Aliamphritea hakodatensis: one gene and its partner. The protein of the gene in region 2 interacts with the protein of the main gene of each other region in a pairwise test. Links are inferred from orthologs where the notes say so. Each region holds a gene or a part of one and is shown on either strand. Other genes may lie near its edges.

Region 1 (3,216 bases), 2.8 Mb from region 2 along the record:
GGATAGCCCCGCCCCCCAGAGAGAGATCCGCCAGAACAATATCGTGATTAGCAATCACGCATTCAACCTGATCCAGATCCCGCCGTGCCTTAAAAAAGCTGCAGGCACTGAAGTTGGTACAGCGGCGGTTAGTACACTGTAAATGGTCACTGGTTAAGGGTCCCCAGCGGGCATCTTCGATCTCTTCGGTAAGATTATCCCGGTCACCGTCCCAGCGGCCCGACGCGTACTCATTAAGCAGGTGCTTGTAAAAAGTCTCCGTTTCCGGGTCCAGCCGCATCGCCTGTTCATCTTCATACAGTGCGATCTGACCGGTTGAAGCACTTGAATCCAGGTGTTGCTCAACCTTGTTAATACAAAGATAGCGGCCCCGCCCTTTTGCAAGGGTAAAACTCATCGACAATTCAGTATGTTCAAGTACTTCAGGCAAATCTTTGTGCAGTAACTGTTCCTGAAGGGCCACGGTGGCGGTAGACAGAATAATCTTCTTCTTTAAAGCCTTGGCAACCGGAATTGCCGCCAGCAAATAGCCGATCGTTTTGCCCGTCCCGGTTCCCGCCTCTACAACACAGACGTGATTTTCCCCCAGGCGCTGAGCTTTATCGTCAACAGGGATATTACCAATGACTTTAGCCACTTCTGCGATCATCCGCTTCTGACCGGCACGGGCTTTTAAGCCACGGCTGGCTAAAAACTTACTGTAAGCAGTCTGTATCTGTTTTTTAAGATCGTCGGTCAGCACGTCAATCAATCCGTCTGTATGAATGGCGGCCATTCTATCAATAACACTGGATATATAAACATAAAAAATGTTTACAAAAGCAAAATACTGTATATAGTTACAGGCACTGGATAAAAACACAGAGATCATCATGAAACTAACACAACGACAAACCGATGTTCTTGAATGTATAAAACATTACATTGCAACCACCGGCTATCCGCCAACCCGTGCAGACATTGCCCGGGAACTGGGGTTTAAATCTGCTAATGCTGCAGAAGAACACCTCAAGGCGCTGGCGCGTAAAGGCGCAATCGAAATGATACCTGGCACATCACGGGGTATCCGTATTCCCGACCTTGAACAGGAAGCTGCAGGCCTGCCTGTCGTCGGACAGGTCGCCGCAGGTAACCCGATACTGGCTCAGCAACACGTTGAAGACCGCTGCACCATTGCTGCAGACTTCTTTCACCCGCCAGCGGACTATCTCCTGCGGGTACGGGGCACCAGCATGAAGAATGTTGGCATTATGGACGGTGACCTGCTTGCCGTACATCAGTGCAAACAGGCAAAAAACGGAGAAATCGTTGTCGCCCGTATCGAAGATGACGTTACCGTTAAACGCTTCAGAAAAGATGGCAACTTAGTGTACCTGATTGCTGAAAACGAAGAATTTGACCCGATTGTGATCAACCTGGAAGAACAGGAATTGTCTATTGAAGGCCTTGGCGTAGGCGTGATTAGAAGAGGATAACGACATGATGCAGGCAGAACTGGTAACTCAACCCACTCAGAACGCGAATATTCCCCTGATTCGCCCTTCTGACAGCATGTTAACTGAACAGGTATCTCAGCCGATGCCCGCTCTTGCTGGCAAAATCACTGAAATTGTTATGCAAAACAATGATTTTGATCAGTTAACGATGTTACTGCCTTTGCTTGCTCAGTTAAGCCGCGACGATCGCTGGTTTGCCTGGATTGCACCGCCAAGCAGCCTGCCCAAAGCACTGCTTTCGGCTGCCGGCATTGATCTTAACAAGATCATGCTGTTACAACCCGACGCCAGCCACACAACTTATGATCTGGCATGCCAGGCCCTGAAAGCAGGCACCTGCCACGCGGTAATCACCTGGCCCGGAATGCTCAGCAATGAGCAACTAAACGGCCTGGAAAATGCAGCTGAACACGGCGCCAGCCACGGCATTGTGATCCGGGACCGCATAGCCTCATAAAACAGTTTTTATCCGCCATAAAAAAAGCGCCCTGTGGCGCTTTTTTTATGATCGTTAACTGCTCAGTGCAAAACCGGCGGTTTCTCATCTTCCGCACTTTTAAGCTCCTGTGCTTCAGCAGCCTTATTCTGTATTTCTGCAGCCATGTGAATGCCGGCACTCAGCATCACCTTCGCCACATCAAGATGCTGATCCTGCAGGCGCTTTTTCATATCATCCGAGAAGCTGACCCGCATCACAGGCACATCATCGGACTCCATTTCACGCAGTACAACTTCACCACTCTCAAGCTCAACAATTTCCAGAAACAACTCAGCCATCAATAAAACTCTATCTTAAAAAATGAATTACCATTCCTGAGATACAGCGCGTAAGCGCTGTATAACTGAAGACAATGCTTCCAGCCACAATGTGAGACTGGATTGCCGGTCATCATCAGTCAGCATCGTTAAACTGATCTCAGAATGATGCACTACACCGGTTTCATGACTGTCTCCACCCAAAGCAGAAAGCTGTACAAATGTCCGTTGCATCTGCGCCAGCCAGGAGGCGATTTCTGTTTCAAGCATCGCCAGCTCCTGCAGTTCCGGTGATACAAAGTCCGCAGAACATCCTTCAAGTAAGACAACAGCACTGCCTGTATCAGCTGATAACGGGACATTCTGGGCCTCTGCCAATTCACGCAGAAATGACCGGTAAGCCTGTATCAGATGAAATACAACAGACTCATACTGTGCCTGCCGCGCAGGCTCTGACTCACCGTCAGCCAGCGCGCTATATTGCTGCAACTGCAGTTTTGCAAAATACAGTCGCTGATTTGTCAGACTCAAACCACTCAGAGACATACAGGTACCTGCCAAAAAAAAGAAATACTACACATCAATGGCCACAGCAAAAGCCGTGGCCATCAACCCTAAGTGTAGACCCTTACTTCTTAGCTTTCGCTTTAGCCTTTGGCTTTGCCTTCGCGGCTTCAACTACCCAGCTATTACCCTGATAAAAAGCCCGCCAGCCCGTCGCCTTACCCTCTACTTCAGTCATCACATACTGCTCTTTGGTTTTCCGGCTGTAACGGACAATACTCGGGTTACCCTCATCATCCTGAACCGGTGCACTGAACAGGAAGCTGTACTTCGGATCAATTTCTTTCTGGTGCGGCAACAACTCACTGATCTTTGGCGCGCGGGTTTCCCGTTTCCGCGGGAACTGGCTGGCAGCCAGGAACAAACCGGACGCGCCGTCACGCAATACGTAGGTGTCCTC
Region 2 (3,140 bases):
CTACAAGTCCACGCCGAAAACAGAAAAGCTGAAGAAGCGATATATTCTGCAGGCCGGCTCATTCCGCAGTGCGCAGGATGCCGAACAGATGCGCGCCAAACTGATCATTCAGGGCCTGCCCAACGTGCACACCCGCAAGGTGACCAACAGCGACGGCAGCCTCTGGCATCAGGTACTGGCCGGCCCGTTCGACAGCCGCCTGCAGCTGAACAAAGCCCAGGACAAGCTGGTGCGGATGAACATCGACCCGTTACTGCGGGTTGCCAAATAACCGGCGCTCCATGCGCCGGCTTAAAAACAATCAGCCACGTGTCTGAGTGCGGCCAATTATCTGCTTAATTGGCCGCCACCTATTGAAATATCCCCATCCAGTCCCATATTGATAGTCAATCACGAACCGATACGGGACTTTATTTTACCCATGACCACCATAGTATCAGTACGACGCGGCAACCAGGTTGTTGTCGGCGGCGACGGCCAGGTATCCCTCGGCAACACCGTAATGAAAGGGACCGCCCGTAAAGTACGCCAGTTACCTAAGCATCAGGTAATTACCGGTTTCGCAGGCAGCACAGCCGACGCTATCACCCTGCTGGATCTGTTCGAGCAGCAGCTGGACAAACACCAGGGCAACATCTTCAATTCAGTGGTTCATCTGGCCCGCGAATGGCGCAGCGACCGCGTACTGCGCAAACTGGAAGCGCTGATGCTGGTTGCCAACAAAGAAAAGACTTACCTGATTTCCGGCAGCGGCGACATCATCGAACCGGAAGACGGCGTCATCGCCATCGGTTCCGGCGGCAACTTTGCACTGGCCTCCGCCCGTGCACTGGTCGACAACACCGAACTGCCCGCCCGTGACATCGTTGAAAAAAGCCTGCAGATCGCCGCAGACATCTGCGTATTCACCAACGCCAACCTGACTATCGAACAGCTTGAAGCAGAAACTGCTTAAGCGACGCCGGAGCTTTTTATAATGTCTAACATGACCCCCCGCGAAATTGTTCACGAACTGGACCGCCACATCGTCGGTCAGGACGACGCCAAGCGCGCCGTTGCCATCGCCCTGCGTAACCGCTGGCGTCGCATGCAGCTGGATGCCGAGCTGCGCGTTGAAGTAACCCCGAAAAACATTCTGATGATCGGCCCGACCGGTGTCGGTAAAACCGAGATCGCCCGCCGTCTGGCCAAGCTGGCCAACGCCCCCTTCATCAAAATTGAAGCGACGAAATTCACCGAAGTAGGCTACGTAGGCCGCGACGTTGAAACCATTATTCGCGACCTGATGGACACCGCCATCACCATGCTGCGTGAACAGGAAATGGAAAAAGTCCGTTTCCGTGCAGAAGATGCCGCGGAAGAGCGCATTCTGGACGCCCTGCTGCCACCGGCCCGCCCGACAGGCTTCGACCAGCCGGAAGAAAAGCAGGACAGCGCCACCCGTCAGCTGTTTCGCAAGCAACTGCGTGAAGGCAAGCTGGACGACAAAGAAATTGAAATTGAACTGAGCCAGCCGCAAATGGGCGTGGAAATCATGGCCCCGCCGGGCATGGAAGAAATGACCAACCAGCTGCAGAGCATGTTCTCTAACCTGGGTAACAACCAGGCCAAGCCGCGCCGCGTGAAAGTCAAAGAAGCCCTGAAACAGGCAATTGACGAAGAAGCCGCGAAAATGGTCAACGACGACGACCTCAAGCAAATGGCCGTTGAAGCCGTTGAGCAGAACGGTATCGTCTTCCTGGATGAGATCGACAAGGTATGTAAGCGTGAAGGCCAGGGTGCAGATGTTTCCCGTGAAGGTGTACAGCGCGACCTGCTGCCACTGATCGAAGGCAGCACCGTGTCCACCAAGTACGGCATGATCAAGACCGACCACATTCTGTTCATCGCCTCCGGTGCCTTCCATCTGGCCAAGCCGTCAGACCTGATTCCGGAACTGCAGGGCCGCCTGCCGATCCGCGTTGAACTGAACGCCCTGACGCCGGACGACTTCCGCCGCATCCTGACCGAACCAAGCGCCTCACTGACTGAACAGTACCGCGCCCTGCTGGCCACCGAAGGCCTGACCGTTACCTTCGTGGAAGACGGCATCAACCGTCTGGCAGAGCTGGCATTCGAGATCAATGAACGCACCGAAAACATCGGGGCACGCCGCCTGCACACCATGCTGGAACGCCTGCTGGAAGAAGTCTCTTTCACGGCCTCCGACAAAGACGGCCAGACCATTGAAATCAACCGGGCCTATGTCGACGAGCAACTGGGTGAACTGAGCCAGAACGAAGATCTGAGTCACTACATCCTGTAACGCCAGAGCCTGAACACACAGCAACCTGACCGGCCCCGCCGGTCAGGTTGCCGGAGCATGACCATGAGTAAATTCCCACAAGATATAAAGCTGCATCAGAAGTCCCGCACGCTGGAACTCATATACCCCGGTGAAACCTATGAACTGACAGCCGAATACCTGCGGGTACACTCGCCGTCTGCAGAAGTGCGCGGCCACGGTAAAGGTCAGGAAGTGCTGCAAACCGGTAAGCAGTTTGTTGGCATTAAAGGCATTGAACCCAGCGGTAACTACGCCCTGAAGATCATCTACGATGACGGTCACGACAGCGGCCTATACACCTGGGACTACCTCTACGAACTGTGCACTAATCAACAGGCCTACTGGGATAAATACCTGCAGGACCTCGCCGACGCCGGTGAAACCCGCAACAACAATATGATCGCCCGCGGCCTCTGAACGCTGACGATCCCCCCTCCGGTGCCACTGCGCACCGGAGAATTCCCCATCTCCTTTGACATAAACCAAGACAAGCGCAACACAGCTCTGTAAAATCCCCACCTAATTAGAAGCGCTTTATTCAGACAGGCCCGCCATGACCGATCAGAAGAAATCCCAGGACCAGACACACTTTGGTTTTGAACAAGTAAATGTGGACGAAAAAGCCGGCAAAGTTGCGGACGTATTTCACTCCGTTGCCAGCAAATACGACGTCATGAACGACCTGATGTCTGGCGGCGTTCACCGGATCTGGAAAAAGCTGACCATCGAACAGAGCGGCGTACGCCGTGGCCATCAGGTACTGGACATTGCCGGCGGCACCGGCGACCTGACCATGCGTTTCTCCCGCCTGGTG

The links.
Region 1: the proteins of hslU (region 2) and PCI15_RS08650 interact in binary tests that used the Escherichia coli proteins (3 or more experiments, as listed by UniProt). The link is inferred for Aliamphritea hakodatensis from one-to-one orthologs.

What each region holds. Positions count from the first base shown.
Region 1 is NZ_AP025281.1:1,897,168-1,900,383, reverse strand. Bases 229-3,216 are described here. They hold PCI15_RS08650 (cell division inhibitor SulA), read left to right. Parts: upstream 229-1,479; coding sequence 1,480-1,953; downstream 1,954-3,216. Other genes in these bases: topA (type I DNA topoisomerase), read right to left, coding at 2,881-3,216; PCI15_RS08640 (DUF6586 family protein), read right to left, coding at 2,301-2,798; PCI15_RS08645 (hypothetical protein), read right to left, coding at 2,016-2,273; lexA (transcriptional repressor LexA), read left to right, coding at 873-1,475; dinG (ATP-dependent DNA helicase DinG), read right to left, coding at 229-775. Outside these bases: more of dinG, read right to left, coding at 1-228. UniProt on the Escherichia coli protein: Component of the SOS system and an inhibitor of cell division. Accumulation of SulA causes rapid cessation of cell division and the appearance of long, non-septate filaments.
Region 2 is NZ_AP025281.1:4,707,677-4,710,816, forward strand. The notes cover bases 350-3,140. They hold hslU (ATP-dependent protease ATPase subunit HslU), read left to right. Parts: upstream 350-976; coding sequence 977-2,305; downstream 2,306-3,140. Other genes in these bases: hslV (ATP-dependent protease subunit HslV), read left to right, coding at 422-955; PCI15_RS21245 (gamma-butyrobetaine hydroxylase family protein), read left to right, coding at 2,369-2,743; ubiE (bifunctional demethylmenaquinone methyltransferase/2-methoxy-6-polyprenyl-1,4-benzoquinol methylase UbiE), read left to right, coding at 2,880-3,140. Also shown: PCI15_RS21230 (SPOR domain-containing protein), read left to right, coding at 1-271. UniProt on the Escherichia coli protein: ATPase subunit of a proteasome-like degradation complex; this subunit has chaperone activity. The binding of ATP and its subsequent hydrolysis by HslU are essential for unfolding of protein substrates subsequently hydrolyzed by HslV.